3 regions of the Bacillus nitratireducens genome follow, and region 2 is predicted to be linked to each of the others. Evidence: a T-box and tRNA genes for the amino acid it is inferred to sense, from the RefSeq annotation. Region 2 holds a T-box; the other regions hold tRNA genes.
The links. The T-box of region 2 lies ahead of asnS (asparagine--tRNA ligase). A T-box ahead of a tRNA ligase gene usually reads a tRNA of that ligase, here a tRNA-Asn.
Positions count from the first base shown of each region.

Region 1: it encodes a tRNA-Asn, which carries the amino acid that the T-box ahead of asnS (asparagine--tRNA ligase) is inferred to sense. The anticodon was not compared.
Region 3: it encodes a tRNA-Asn, which carries the amino acid that the T-box ahead of asnS (asparagine--tRNA ligase) is inferred to sense. The anticodon was not compared.

Region 1 is NZ_JAUMJO010000012.1:87,747-91,872, reverse strand. Features, by position in the region: partial or broken rRNA gene Q3V31_RS28130 (16S ribosomal RNA) at 1-50, opposite strand, end outside; tRNA gene Q3V31_RS28125 (tRNA-Gly) at 127-197, opposite strand; tRNA gene Q3V31_RS28120 (tRNA-Pro) at 199-275, opposite strand; tRNA gene Q3V31_RS28115 (tRNA-Arg) at 279-355, opposite strand; tRNA gene Q3V31_RS28110 (tRNA-Leu) at 454-536, opposite strand; tRNA gene Q3V31_RS28105 (tRNA-Lys) at 553-625, opposite strand; tRNA gene Q3V31_RS28100 (tRNA-Gln) at 631-705, opposite strand; tRNA gene Q3V31_RS28095 (tRNA-Asp) at 793-868, opposite strand; tRNA gene Q3V31_RS28090 (tRNA-Met) at 872-948, opposite strand; tRNA gene Q3V31_RS28085 (tRNA-Val) at 973-1,048, opposite strand; tRNA gene Q3V31_RS28080 (tRNA-Glu) at 1,053-1,127, opposite strand; tRNA gene Q3V31_RS28075 (tRNA-Ser) at 1,136-1,226, opposite strand; tRNA gene Q3V31_RS28070 (tRNA-Asn) at 1,230-1,304, opposite strand; gene Q3V31_RS28065 (SprT family protein) at 1,419-1,880, opposite strand; gene cmpA (cortex morphogenetic protein CmpA) at 2,090-2,206, shown strand; gene Q3V31_RS28055 (Tex family protein) at 2,264-4,126, opposite strand, start outside.
Region 2 is NZ_JAUMJO010000003.1:310,907-317,316, reverse strand. Features, by position in the region: gene polX (DNA polymerase/3'-5' exonuclease PolX) at 1-601, opposite strand, end outside; gene Q3V31_RS13570 (CvpA family protein) at 657-1,196, opposite strand; gene zapA (cell division protein ZapA) at 1,198-1,467, opposite strand; gene rnhC (ribonuclease HIII) at 1,592-2,527, shown strand; gene Q3V31_RS13555 (hypothetical protein) at 2,645-2,914, shown strand; gene Q3V31_RS13550 (hypothetical protein) at 2,928-3,179, shown strand; gene Q3V31_RS13545 (YuzL family protein) at 3,222-3,356, opposite strand; gene asnS (asparagine--tRNA ligase) at 3,448-4,839, opposite strand; T-box leader at 4,893-5,144, opposite strand; gene Q3V31_RS13535 (hypothetical protein) at 5,277-5,444, opposite strand; gene Q3V31_RS13530 (hypothetical protein) at 5,507-5,818, shown strand; gene Q3V31_RS13525 (hypothetical protein) at 5,929-6,081, opposite strand; gene Q3V31_RS13520 (hypothetical protein) at 6,131-6,410, opposite strand, start outside.
Region 3 is NZ_JAUMJO010000006.1:264,066-268,777, reverse strand. Features, by position in the region: tRNA gene Q3V31_RS23370 (tRNA-Pro) at 1-69, shown strand, start outside; tRNA gene Q3V31_RS23365 (tRNA-Ala) at 85-157, shown strand; tRNA gene Q3V31_RS23360 (tRNA-Ser) at 176-268, shown strand; tRNA gene Q3V31_RS23355 (tRNA-Ser) at 323-415, shown strand; tRNA gene Q3V31_RS23350 (tRNA-Met) at 440-516, shown strand; tRNA gene Q3V31_RS23345 (tRNA-Asp) at 519-594, shown strand; tRNA gene Q3V31_RS23340 (tRNA-Phe) at 603-678, shown strand; tRNA gene Q3V31_RS23335 (tRNA-Thr) at 689-761, shown strand; tRNA gene Q3V31_RS23330 (tRNA-Trp) at 768-838, shown strand; tRNA gene Q3V31_RS23325 (tRNA-Ile) at 848-924, shown strand; tRNA gene Q3V31_RS23320 (tRNA-Asn) at 935-1,009, shown strand; tRNA gene Q3V31_RS23315 (tRNA-Glu) at 1,011-1,082, shown strand; gene Q3V31_RS23310 (CBS domain-containing protein) at 1,213-1,632, shown strand; gene Q3V31_RS23305 (DUF3965 domain-containing protein) at 2,054-3,205, shown strand; gene Q3V31_RS23300 (hypothetical protein) at 3,446-3,784, opposite strand; gene Q3V31_RS23295 (SH3 domain-containing protein) at 3,790-4,712, opposite strand, start outside.

The DNA of each region.
Region 1 (4,126 bases), on a different contig from region 2:
TAGGCACGCCGCCAGCGTTCATCCTGAGCCAGGATCAAACTCTCCAATAAAGTTAGTTTGTCTAGCATCAAAAAATAAAAATTGACGTTCACGTTGTTTGTTTCGTTCAGTTTTCAAAGAACTAAAAGCGGGTGAAGAGAATCGAACTCTCGACCAGAGCTTGGAAGGCTCTTGTTTTACCACTAAACTACACCCGCGTGGTCGGGAAGACAGGATTTGAACCTGCGACCCCCTGGTCCCAAACCAGGTGCTCTACCAAGCTGAGCCACTTCCCGTTATGGCGCGCCCGAGAGGAGTCGAACCCCTAACCTCTTGATCCGTAGTCAAACGCTCTATCCAATTGAGCTACGGGCGCTTATTCATGATGTTTTTTCTTCGTTGTCTTTTGGCGACTCAATTATCTTATCATACTACATTTTCAAATGCAAGTACTTTTTTAAAAAGATTTTTTGATGCGGCCGAGAGGACTTGAACCTCCACGGGGTTTCCCCCACTAGGCCCTCAACCTAGCGCGTCTGCCGTTCCGCCACGACCGCGCGGAAAAAACAAAAGTGAGCCATGAAGGATTCGAACCTTCGACCCTCTGATTAAAAGTCAGATGCTCTACCAACTGAGCTAATGGCTCGTAAATGGCTGGGCTAGCTGGATTCGAACCAGCGCATGACGGAGTCAAAGTCCGTTGCCTTACCGCTTGGCTATAGCCCATCGAAATACTTATCTTCTTTTCAAAGACAAATGTTATTGTACCATAATGTCCAATAAAAAACAACTGCTATATAGCAGAAGTTAAAATGGCGGTCCCGACCGGGGTCGAACCGGCGATCTCCTGCGTGACAGGCAGGCATGTTAACCACTACACCACGGGACCATTTGGTTGCGGGGACAGGATTTGAACCTGCGACCTTCGGGTTATGAGCCCGACGAGCTACCGTACTGCTCCACCCCGCGATAATATTACTTATATAATTTATATGGTGGAGGATGACGGGATCGAACCGCCGACCCCCTGCTTGTAAGGCAGGTGCTCTCCCAGCTGAGCTAATCCTCCGAAGTGGTGACCCGTACGGGATTCGAACCCGTGTTACCGCCGTGAAAGGGCGGTGTCTTAACCACTTGACCAACGGGCCAGTATGTATGGCAGAGAAGAAGGGATTCGAACCCTCGCACCGCGTTAGCGATCTACTCCCTTAGCAGGGGAGCCCCTTGAGCCACTTGGGTACTTCTCTGTATGGCTCCGCAGGTAGGACTCGAACCTACGACCGATCGGTTAACAGCCGATAGCTCTACCACTGAGCTACTGCGGAATAATGAAGACAATTTGTATCTTATAAAAATTATCACCGTAAGTCAAGAGGTTTTTTCACAACATCTTGTGCAAACGTGACATGTTTATAATATACTGGATTGCGTTTTCACTGTCAAGATGTTTTCACTACCAGTTTTAGTTGCCCTCTACACTTTCCACATACATATCTTTGTGTATTTATTTGACGCCTTCTTACATATTGAAGTGAGCATCTCGTACATTCATACGTATAAACTTTTGTTTCCTTCTTCTCTTCATTAATCATTCGTTTACAAAAACGGGGTGCCCCTACCTTCTTTAATAACTCACGAAAATCTCTATCTCGGTGCTTATACCCTTTTCCTGTGATATGTAGGTGATAATGACAAAGTTCATGTTTAACAATCCTGACTAAATCTTCTTTGCCATACATTTCGTAATATCGATAATTCAGTTCTATATTATGAGTATTCAATAGATAACGCCCACCAGTTGTACGTAACCTACTATTAAACATCGCTTTATGTAAAAACGGCATCCCAAAGTATTGTAACGATACCTCTTCCACTAACCACTGAATTTCTTGCTCATCCATTCCTCATTCCTCCTAAACAAAAAATATTTTTACACTTTTCTCCCTTCCTATACATATATTAAATAGTACATATACCCATCCTCATTCAAGAAGCGTGATTTCTAAAAATAAAGCATTGATAGAAATCCACTCACCAACCTCTCATCAATATTTCTTTAACTAATTAAGAAGAGATGTTTGAGAGCAGGATTAAACAAGGAGGGATTCCTATGCCTACGTGGCTAAAGAAACAAATGCAACGTGCATACTTCGAAAAAAACCGGTATCAAATCAAATTACTAAATGAATGCTGGTTTTATTATAGTAAAATACATCAAAGCTCATAATCAACGAAACTTTCCTATCCATAAAAAGAGAGCAGTTTCATCTGCTCTCTTTACTTACTATTCAATTGGTAACATCGATAATGCAACACGACCCTTTTTCGTATCAATATCATCTACCCATACTTTTACAATTTGCCCTACGGATACAACATCTAACGGATGCTTTACAAACTGTTTGCTGAGTTTAGAAATATGCACTAAGCCATCTTGCTTTACACCTATATCAACAAAGGCACCGAAATCAACAACATTACGAACCGTTCCCTCTAACTCCATACCACGCTTTAAATCTTCTAATTTCAAAATCCCTTTTTTCAGAAGTGGTTTTGGCAATTCATCCCTCATATCTCGTTCTGGACTAATTAAAGCATCGATAATATCAACCAAAGTCGGCTCGCCAATCTCCGTCTCTTGAGATAATTTAGAAACATCTACTCCCTCTAAACTCTTCTGCAAGTTCGGTTTACCTACATCATTCTTTGATAACCCTAGACTTTTTAATAGCAATTCAACATTTTTATATTGTTCTGGATGAATCCCTGTGCGATCTAACGGATTCGCCCCTTCTAATATACGTAAAAATCCAATACATTGTTCATATGTTTTCGCACCTAAACGAGGAATTTTCTTTAATTCAGTACGCTTCGTAAATTTCCCATCTTCCTCACGCTTAGCTACAATATTTTTTGCAACTGTTTTTGATAATCCTGAAACATATTGTAACAACGCAACTGAAGCTGTATTTACATTAACGCCAACTTGGTTAACAGCTGTCTCTACCACAAATGTTAACGATTCATTTAATCTTTTTTGTGATACATCATGTTGATATTGTCCTACCCCTACAGATTTAGGGTCAATTTTCACTAGCTCAGCAAGCGGATCTTGTAGACGTCTCCCAATAGAAACGGCACTTCTTTCTTCAACCTGTAAATCCGGGAACTCCTCACGAGCTAAATCAGATGCTGAATATACACTAGCACCCGCTTCATTTACAATAATATAAAATACATCCCGTTTTACATTTTGTAGTACATCTACTATAAATTCTTCCGTTTCTCTAGAAGCTGTACCATTTCCAATTGCTATCATTTCAACTTGATATTTATCTATAATTGAAAGAACTTTCTTTTTTGCATCCTCATATTTACGAACAGGTGGATGCGGATAAATAACATCTATATTAAGAACTTTCCCTGTATCATCTACTACTGATAATTTACAACCTGTTCTATATGCCGGATCTACCGCTAGCACAACTTTCCCTTTCATTGGAGGCTGTAATAATAAATTACGTAAATTCTCAGAGAAAATATGAATCGCTTGTTCTTCAGCGGTTTCTGTTAATTCTTTACGAATTTCTCTTTCTATTGAAGGTTGAATTAATCGTTTATATCCATCTTCAATCGCTAATTGTACATAGTGTGCACTTTTAGAAGCTTCATCACGAATCATTTTTTTATGTAAAAACTGATTAATTTCCTCAGTCGGTGTAACAACAGAAACTCTTAATACATCTTCCTTTTCACCACGATTCATCGCTAACACTCGATGCGGCACTATTTTTTGCAACGGTTCTTCATAGTCATAATACATTTCATATATATTCTTTTCATCTTTTTCTTTATCTTTTACAGATGAAGACATAATCCCTTTTCGGAAAGTAGTATTCCGAATCCAACTACGATATGACGCATTATCCGAAACAAGTTCCGCGATAATATCTTGCGCACCTTGCAACGCATCCTCTGCGGATTCCACTTCTTTTTCTCCATCAACAAATTCCATAGCCTTCTCTGTTGGATTTTCTTTTTTATATAACAATAGCCACTCAGCTAACGGTTCTAATCCCTTTTCTTTAGCTATTGTAGCTTTCGTTCTTCTTTTTTCTTTATAAGGACGATACAAATCTTCTACTTC
Region 2 (6,410 bases):
CAATAATGAAATCTAAATCTTTTACTGTCTCACGAACACGGCGTAAACTACCAGCGCGAGAGAAACGAATTATTTCAGCAACATTCGACAATTTCTCCTCTATTTCCCCGGCAATAGGCAATACCATTGCGATTGGTAAACGCTCTGGACGAGATCCTACTTGATCGATTGCTTCTAATATTTTCTCTTCTGTCTTCTTACCGAAACCTGCTAAAGCTTGTACTTTATTTTCCTCACAAACCGCTTTTAGCGATTCCATATCAACAACACCAAGTTCTTTATATAACTTAGCTACCTTTTTACCACCAAGGCCTGGCAATTTTAATAGCGGTAATAAGCTACTTGGCACTTCTTGTTCAAGCTCTTGTAACACTTCAGATGTTCCCGATTCTATATATTCTTGAATAACTGCTGCTGTTCCTTTTCCAATGCCCGGAATCTTCGTGAAATCTTCAATCTCAGAAAGACTACGATCATCACTTTCTAGTGCTGCTGCCGCTTTACGAAATGCAGATATTTTAAATGGATTCGCGCCCTTTAGTTCCATAAACAGGCCGATTGTCTCTAATAATTTAATAACTTGTTTTTTATTTACTTTCATCATTGCCCCGCCTTTCTTTCATAGAAAAAAACTCCTCTTTCCGAAAAAAGAGAAGTTATACTTTGCTACCTGTCTGCCATAGTTCCTTCACCTTTTCAGAGAGAATCGGTGTATCGTCTACAATTATTTTGCTAATTGATGATTTTTGTAATGGTGTTTGTATTTGTTCAATTGGAAGGATGTTTCCAACGATAATTAAAACAAACAAAATAATATATACTTCTAAAAATCCGAGGATTGCCCCCGCAAACGCATTGACTTGCTTTAAAACCGGTATTTCTGCAAACATATTTAACAAATTACCAAGTAATGAAAGTGCAATTTTTGTAATAATAAACAATATGATAAACGCAAGTGCTTGATAAAATACTGTCTCAATATTATTTGCATCAATCCATTCTGGAACAGATACGTTTTTATCAAATGGATACGGAATAAATTTCGCAAGTGCTGGCGCTAAATCTTTACAGTACCAGTATGCAACAAGGTATGCGATAATAAAGCTTGTTAACTTTACAAGTTGCAGAATAAACCCTCTGCGTAAGCCGAGGAAAAATCCCATAACAAGCAGTAAAATGATAATAATATCAATCATGTTATTCCATTCCTTTTTTTGTCATACTTTCTTTCAATCTCTCATGTTCTTCTTTTAATTTTATGTAATCGTGTATGACGTTTACCGCCGTCAATACCGCTAGTCTACTCGTGTCAAGCGAAGGATTCTTGGCATTGAGTTCGCGCATTTTATCATCCACAATCGCTGCTACCATGCGGATATGACTTGTACTTTCATCGCCAACAACTGAATATTGTTGACCATAGATTTCTACATTAATTCGACTTTTCTTTCCCTTTTGTTGTGACAACTCACCGGCCTCCAATCACGTACAGAATCCTAAAGTTTATAATACCATGAACCATCATATTATGGAAACAGAAAGAACAATCCGATATGATAAAAATAACAATATAAAAAAAGGGGCGACCACTATGTCAAATTCTATCGTAATTCAAACAAATTCTACAGTAATTGAAGACATGAAACAACAATATAAACAATCGCTTAGCCCGAAAATTCCACAAGGCGGAATCTTCATGGCAAAGGTGCCATCTTGCACAATTACAGCGTATAAATCTGGAAAAGTAATGTTCCAAGGTGGACGCGCTGAAGCAGAAGCTTCTCGTTGGCAAACTGTCTCTCAAACACCGAAAACAACTGTAAAAAAATCTGTCGATTCACACCGTTATGCACCGCCCGCTTCCATCAGTACAATGTCTATCGTAGGATCAGATGAAGTTGGTACTGGTGATTTCTTCGGACCGATGACAGTAGTTGCTGTATATGTGGATGCGAAGCAAATTCCACTTTTAAAAGAACTTGGTGTAAAAGACTCTAAAAACTTAAATGACGATCAAATTACTGCCATTGCAAAACAACTTCTACACGTTGTTCCTTACAGCTCTCTTGTCCTTCATAATGAAAAATATAACGAGCTATTTGATAAAGGAAACAACCAAGGTAAGTTAAAAGCTTTACTACATAATAAAGCCATTACAAACTTATTAGCCAAAATTGCACCTACAAAACCTGAAGGCGTCTTAATCGACCAATTCACACAACCTGATACATACTACAAATATTTAGCAAAACAAAAGCAGGTACAGCGTGAAAATGTTTACTTCGCAACAAAAGGTGAAAGCGTCCATTTAGCAGTAGCCGCAGCTTCTATTTTAGCTCGTTACTCATTCGTAAAACAGTTTAACGAACTAAGCAAAAAAGCTGGTATGCCACTTCCAAAAGGTGCCGGTAAACAAGTTGATATCGCCGCTGCTAAATTAATTCAAAAGCTTGGTAAAGAACGATTACCCGAGTTTGTGAAAATGCATTTCGCTAATAAGGAGAAGGCGTTTCGCTTATTAAAATAGTATCGACAAAAACAGGAGCCTACAAACTCCTGTTTTTTTGTTTCAACCTACTATTGTCCTTGTAATTTTGTTGCAATTATAATATACAGATTATTCTAACACGGGAGGAGATTCCCATTGCTACTTCTACAAATGATTCTAAATATCTTACTAGGCGATCCACACGAAAGACAGTTCGAAATTAGAGAAAACATTCAGCTACTAAGTGAACAACCAGCGTTCAACGATTTAATAGAACGATATGGTCGATCTTTCTTATTAAACTTTCGGATTCGAAGATTTATCGGGAAACACGATGCCCGCTTGTTAATACATAATCCAGCAAAACTACAACACTTCTGTGAGGAACTTGAGTTTATGATTAGAAGAAAAAGATTGTTTACATAAGGAGGGAATTCATATGAACGCTGTAAAAGTTAAAAAGTTATTATATGTTTTCGTACACCTCGTGGGCCCACTTTCTTACCTTACCATTTCTACCATTTGGGGAGTTTTTTTCACTACTAAATCCACATTCGAAAATATATCTGATAATCTTGGTGTGATGGCCATCTATTACGTGCTCATGAGCTTACTATGGTTTTTCTATTTAGATCGATTAGACAAAGATGTAGATAACATTACAAAAGAGATTAATGATAATAAGATGTAATTCATAAAAAAAGGAGAGTCGCCAAGACTCTCCTTTTTTATGTTAGCTTCGTTTCTGCTTCTTATTTGATGAAGATACTTTATGAGAACCTGTTTCATGTGTCGTCGTTCCTTGTCCTTCTACTTCTGGAGAACCTAGGCTTGATCTTGAATGATCTTTTTTCACTTTTCCACTCATTTATATTCACCCCTTCGCATTACTTTTTGCTACGAGGTAATAAACTATTCAATATAAAAAGCGAGAGGAAATCCTCTCGCTTTTTTATATTTTAGAATTCAGAAGAACCTGGAGTTCTTGGGAATGGAATTACGTCACGGATGTTAGCCATGCCAGTGATGTACATTAGGAAGCGCTCGAAACCTAGACCGAATCCAGCGTGTTTTGTACCGCCGTATTTTCTAAGTTCTAAGTACCACCAATAATCCTCTTCGTTCATGCCTAGTTCTTTAATTCTGTCTACTAAAACGTCCATTCTTTCTTCACGTTGACTTCCGCCGATTAATTCGCCGATGCCAGGAACTAGAAGGTCAGTAGCAGCTACTGTTTTACCATCTTCGTTCATACGCATGTAGAATGCCTTAATGTCTTTTGGATAGTCTGTTACGAATACAGGGCGTTTGAAGATTTCTTCTGATAAGTATCTTTCATGCTCTGTTTGTAAATCAATACCCCATTCTACCGGGTATTTGAAGTCAGCACCTGATTCTTGAAGTACTTTAATTGCTTCTGTATATGTGATACGACCGAAGTCAGAGTTAATCACGTTGTTCATGCGCTCTAGAACTGTTTTATCAACGAAGCTGTTGAAGAAGTCCATTTCTTCTGGTGCATGCTCTAGTACGTATTTCATTGCATATTTCAGCATATCTTCTGTAAGATCCATTACATCGCCTAACTCAGCGAATGCAATCTCAGGCTCAACCATCCAGAACTCAGCTGCGTGACGAGTTGTGTTTGAGTTTTCCGCACGGAATGTAGGTCCAAATGTATAAACATCACGGAATGCTAATGCATAAGCTTCAGCGTTCAGCTGTCCACTTACTGTTAAGTTTGTTTCTTTAGCGAAGAAGTCTTTTGATTCATCAACTTGTCCGTCTTCACCTTTTGGTACGTTGTTTAAATCTTGTGTTGTTACACGGAACATTTCGCCTGCACCTTCTGTATCACTACCAGTGATGATTGGTGTGTGAACATGTACGAATCCACGCTCTTGGAAGAACTGGTGAATCGCAAATGCTGCGATAGAACGTACACGGAACGTTGCAGAGAATGCATTTGTTCTTGGACGTAAGTGAGCGATTGTACGTAAGTATTCAAACGTATGACGCTTCTTTTGAAGTGGGTAATCAGAATCTGATAAGCCCTCGATATCAATTTTTTCTGCTTTAATTTCAAATGGTTGCTTCGCTCCAGGCGTTGCAATTACTTTACCTTCTACTTTAACTGAAGAGCTAAGTGGAAGCTTTGCAATTTCTTTGAAGTTCTCTAATTCTGTATCAAAAACGATTTGAACACTTTTGAAGAAGCTACCGTCGTTTAATTCGATGAAACCAAAAGCTTTTGAATCACGTAAGTTACGAATCCACCCTGATACTTGTACTGTTTGATCTGCATACTTTTCTGTATCTCTATACAGACTTTTTACTAATGTGTTTTCCATAGTGAAATTCTCCTTTGCTGATTATATTTAAATACAAAAAAACCTTTCATCCATAAAGGGACGAAAGGTTAAACTTCGCGGTACCACCCAATTTGTCATAAAGACCAACTTTAACTCGTATGTAATACATACTTCCCGGTTTGTAACAGGCCGGATTCCCGTCTAAGTCTACTCTTGAATACAAGCTTCAATTTCGGTTAGCAACTCCAAGGTGTTCTTCACATATACCGCCTCATCAGGCTCTCACCGTCCCTGACTCGCTTTGGATTATAGTATATACTACTTTTCCTTATCATCGTCTTTCATTTTGTTAAACTAAAATTAATGTACTACATTCGAGAGAAAGATGCAAGATGCCTTGATATACATAGGCGAAATTTCGAATATATAGTCGATTCAACAATCATCCCTGTAAAAATACCCTCTATTTAACAAATCTAATATTTTGGCCTCATCATCATAAAGTGATTTACAAAACCTGCCACTATTTTTCTATATCTTTCTTCTTCATGATCTCCAATCTCTAAAATCCCTGGTTCATTATCATTGACATAACTCTTTTTTGCTAATGCAGCTAGCGTTTTATCTGTAATAGAACTACTCATTATTCCCATCTCCCCATAAATCATATATATTAATTATATAGCTTTTTTTAGGAGGGAAAATAGTGACTAAAACAAAAAAGAGAAATATTATAATTTTAACTATTTTAATTCTACTAATAACATGTACCGCATATATAATCCATAATAGAAATACAACAAAAGAAAGAGCTGCTGAAGTTGCAATAAAACATATGAAAACAGAGGAAAATATTGATGTAACAGTTACTAAAGTTGAAATTCAACACATGATGCGTGAAGGTTTTATCGATATCAAAGGTCATACTAAAAATGATAAAAATAGAAAGTTTCATGTCACAATAAATAAAACTCAAAATTATTCAGTCATGGGTTGGGGATTAGATGACCTAAAATAAAAGAACACACAGTAATTAACTATGTGTTCTTTCAGAGTGTTGAGAAACCCTTTAGGACTTCCAACACTCTGAAAAGCCAATACCTTATAAGATATTAGCTTTCTTCAAAATTAAAGTGAATTATATTTTTTTACTTGTAAAGGAATAGATATAACATATAGATCTATAGCATAAGTAATAATTAAAATCCCTTTACCTTCATCAGCAAATTTTGCTTGCAGAAACTTTTCTGCGACTTTTCTTTTCCCCCATTTTTTCGGCAACCACTCCCACCCTATGAACATAATAATAATTGTCCCCCATTTAACTAATTTAATATTTTGGACCCATCATCATAAAGTGATTCGCGAAACTTTCCACTGCTTTTCTATACCTCTCTAAATCACCTTGTATTTTTCTAAATTCATCAATTCTATAGACTAGTTCTTTGTCTACTTCACTTAATCTTCTTTCAATTTCTTTTGCTGTATTCCCTTGCCAACTATGTTCTAATAATATCTTAATTGAACTTACGTTTTTTCTATGATTCTCTAAATCTAAAATACATGATTCTAAATCATTTTTTGCGCCTACTACATCGATAGCATGTCCA
Region 3 (4,712 bases), on a different contig from region 2:
AGTGGCTCAGCTTGGTAGAGCACCTGGTTTGGGACCAGGGGGTCGCAGGTTCAAATCCTGTCTTCCCGATTTTCCAAAAAACATGGGGCCTTAGCTCAGCTGGGAGAGCGCCTGCCTTGCACGCAGGAGGTCAGCGGTTCGATCCCGCTAGGCTCCACTTTATTTTTTATATGTCGGAGGTATACCCAAGTTCGGCTGAAGGGATCGGTCTTGAAAACCGACAGGCGGTGAGAATCGCGCGGGGGTTCGAATCCCTCTACCTCCTCCATTTTTTTAAAAAAGTGGTTTAGTTACATATAAAAAAATATTGATTTTCCTTCATGGAGGTATACCCAAGTTCGGCTGAAGGGATCGGTCTTGAAAACCGACAGGCGGCGAGAGTCGCGCGGGGGTTCGAATCCCTCTACCTCCTCCATTTTTTTAAACAATATAATATCGTCGCGGGGTGGAGCAGTACGGTAGCTCGTCGGGCTCATAACCCGAAGGTCGCAGGTTCAAATCCTGTCCCCGCAACCAATGGTCCCGTGGTGTAGTGGTTAACATGCCTGCCTGTCACGCAGGAGATCGCCGGTTCGACCCCGGTCGGGACCGCCATTTATGTTGGCTCGGTAGCTCAGTCGGTAGAGCAGAGGACTGAAAATCCTCGTGTCGGCGGTTCGATTCCGTCCCGAGCCACCATTTTTTTTATGCCGGCTTAGCTCAATTGGTAGAGCAACTGACTTGTAATCAGTAGGTTGGGGGTTCAAGTCCTCTAGCCGGCATCATTTAGGGGCATAGTTTAAAGGTAGAACTGAGGTCTCCAAAACCTCCAGTGTGGGTTCGATTCCTACTGCCCCTGTAAGTATATGGGCCTATAGCTCAGCTGGTTAGAGCGCACGCCTGATAAGCGTGAGGTCGATGGTTCGAGTCCATTTAGGCCCACCATATATATTATTCCGCAGTAGCTCAGTGGTAGAGCTATCGGCTGTTAACCGATCGGTCGTAGGTTCGAGTCCTACCTGCGGAGCCATGGCCCGTTGGTCAAGTGGTTAAGACACCGCCCTTTCACGGCGGTAACACGGGTTCGAATCCCGTACGGGTCATAAAAAAAAGAGTCAGCAATATGCTGACTCTTTTTTATTTTGTAGAATCCTTCTTTATCAACTGATTTTCCTGAAATAAATAAAGGGATTTAGGAAAAGCTATGGTATGTATAAAAAGGAGGAGACAAAAATGACACGAGTGAGAGACTTTATGAGTACTCATGTTGTACATTGTACACCGCTAGACAATGTATATGAGGCTGCTGTAAAAATGAAGGAAGAATCGGTTGGATTGATTCCTGTTGTTGAAAATGAACAAGTTGTTGGGCTTGTTACTGATCGAGACCTAGTTGTTCGTGGGATTGCTGAAAAACATCCTGGATCTAATAAAATTACAAATATAATGACAACAAACATTGTTTCAGTTTCTCCAGATGATTCGATTGAAAAAGCTACAGAATTAATGGCACAGTATCAAATTAGACGCTTACCAGTAGTTGAGAGTGGGCAACTTGTGGGTATGCTAGCCCTAGGTGATTTAGCTATAAGAGAATCGGCTGATGATCAAGCTGGCTTTGCTTTAAGTGAAATCTCGGAGCACATGGAATAAAGTATGTATAAAGATCAGATACATTATTCTAGTATATATGGATTAAACTAATATGTTAGCGTGATGTATCTGAGACATTATATAATAAATATAGCGTTAATATTTCCGACAGTTTATTAAAAATTTGTTATTCCTAATTTTTAATAAGAGGAAAAATGATATACTAATAGATATAAGTATTATGATAGAATTTGAATATAACAATATTCATTGTTAATGATGTGATAATGAATTAATATTTCCTACGTAGATAAAGTGAAACTTTAATTATTGGGGGGCCATCCCAAAATAATTATTAGTTGAACCAATCGGGCTTTTATGGGCAGCTTTATCTCCCACCTAACTTCCTCGCATTCGCAGAATTTTGAGGTGGGGGTCTTACTGCCCGCAAATAGCGGGATAAAAAGGAAAGGGGAATTATATGAGGGCTGTACAGGGCGATCCAAATTGGAATTTGGTTACAGATACATATATAGAACCAAACAATTTCGCTGAGTTATTTTCTTTGCTTGTGCCTTGTCATCCAAAAGGTGAAGGGAAAGAGCGAACTATATTAGTATGGAAAGAAAAAGAGTTTTATAAAGAAGAAAATTTAGCGGCATTTATCGTATATGGAATGAAAAAAATAAAGGGTTTACCGCAGTTTCATAAAGATGAAATTCCAACTTTAGTACGTATTCTGCGTTTATGTCAAGAGATTGGTTGGTATGAAGAGGCAAATGCTTTTATGATAAGCCAGGGGCTAGAAGAATTTGTCCAAACTTCATTGGAATATGAAACATGGGATCTTTTGACGCAAGCGGTTGCTTTAAACTATTTAATTATTAAATATCGTATTGGTGAATTAACAGATGGCGATGTGGAAATTTGGAATCGAGTTAAATTTAGTGAGAAATGTATAACAGATTGTAAACATCTATTATCGCATAAAGAAGTATTGGAATTTACATTCTTTTATATGTGTAAGCGAGCTAAGCTACTGTCAAAAGAGCAATTAAATAGTGATATGATGAATCTAGCAATGTATTGTAATACCTTTGTGTATGATTTGTATACACATGACTTATTACGAAAGTATCGTAAGTGTACAGATTTTCTATCATATTATGGACCAAGTCAAGCAGTTTTAGCTTGTCAAAGAGCTGTACTTTCTCAAATTTCAGATCGATTAGATCCATTAAAGACAACGCATGTAGATGATTATTTATATGTGATGAAAGAAATGATGGAGCATATGACGATAGGGGTAATGGATCGATATGGTCATTTTATTGGAAAGTTGCTATCATATGTACCATTTTTTGAAATGATTCAAGTTCCACAACATGCATATTATTGTGAAGAATTACTTTATATTTGTAAGGGCATTGAATACAAAGAAGAAATACTACGCAATTATATATTTATACAATTACATGATTGTTTACCATCTTTCTTTAAACTATTTCTTAAAAATAAGCGTTATGCAACGATTCATGATATTCTTTTCTATTGGTGCGATGATGAACAAAGAATGAGTTTAGAGAAAAAATATAATCTTAGTTTTATTTATGAAAAATATGCTTGTGGTTAAACCGTATTTTACATATTAAAAATTAATATAAATTAAAAAGGATCTCAAGTTTATGTGAGATCCTTTTTTGTTAGTAAAACAAGGAGAAAGTAACTAAGATAAGAAATAACATTCCATAAAGGAGAATTTGTGCAGTATAACTTCCTTGTATACCAAAAAAAGTATTCATTTTTTCATATAAATGCAGTATATATTTCGTTGGATTATCTTTGAAAGATTGGTACACAGTGTCTCCTCTTTCTAAGCTTCTTGTTCATGTTTTTGGTTATGAGGAACATTAATGTATCTAGCTATGAATAATAAAACACCTATAAAGAGTACAGGAAGTATGGTAGATAAATAAAAACCAGTACTAATTATATTTGTTATAAGAGCACTCAAAAGAAAAATTGCATTATAAATATGCGCTATTTTTTGTTTTAGCCGCATTTGTAATGCTTCCATAATGATTTCTAAGGCAACAAAAGTAATAATAATAGATAAAAATACAGTGTTCGTATTATAAATGATTAAACAACAGATTAGGCCTAAAAAGGCTAAGTATTCAATTATGAGAGGTATATTGATATTACGTGGCATACAATTTACCTAACTAAATATGGCAGTGGATTTACTGCATTTGTTTTTTCAAAATTCCATTCTCCATTATGTAATTCAAAATGAAGATGTTGCCCGTATGAATGACCTGTGTTTCCCATATGACCTACTAATTGTCCAGCTTGTACTTGATCCCCAACTTGTACAGCACGATCTTTCATATGAGCATAAACTGTTGTATATAATTTCCCGTTTATTTGATGGGCAACGAACACGACATTGCCGTAGCTAGCCGAATAATAAGATTTCACAACTTTACCTGCAGCAGCGGCTTGAATAGAGATGTTGCCTTGTGCTGCAATATCTATACCATAATGCATTTGTTCCCAGCGCATATCAAAAGTTGAGCTAATTCTTCCTTGAGTAGGAAATTTGAAAACAGCTGGAATTGATGAAGGTTGAGCTGTTTTAGTTTGTGATTGATTTTGATGTTGCACTACATAGTGTTTTGCTACATATCCGTATCCTGTGCCAAAACGAATTTTATACCAAGTACCTACCGTTTCTACTACTTGTACTTGTGTACCATTTTGTAACGAACCAAGTAGAGAGCTACTTGTACTAGCGTTGCTACGTACATTTAATTTTGGTGTTGCAACAGTATAAGAAGGTGAACCTTGTACAGCTACACCTTTTACTAGAGGTATGGATCCATTAGATACAAAGTTTTTTTGTACGTATCCAATTTGACCGTTATGTAATATTTTGTACCAATCCCCTTGTTCACCTTGAATGGTAATGAATTGACCATTTGGTAATATATCTAGAATAGAAGACTCTGTATTAGGTTCAGAGCGAACGTTTAATGCGTTTGCATTTACGATATATTGATTCTTTGATTGAACATTTTTTTTGAATAGAATTGCATCTTTTTTTATGTAGCCTGTTTTGTTGTTAACAGATACTTTAT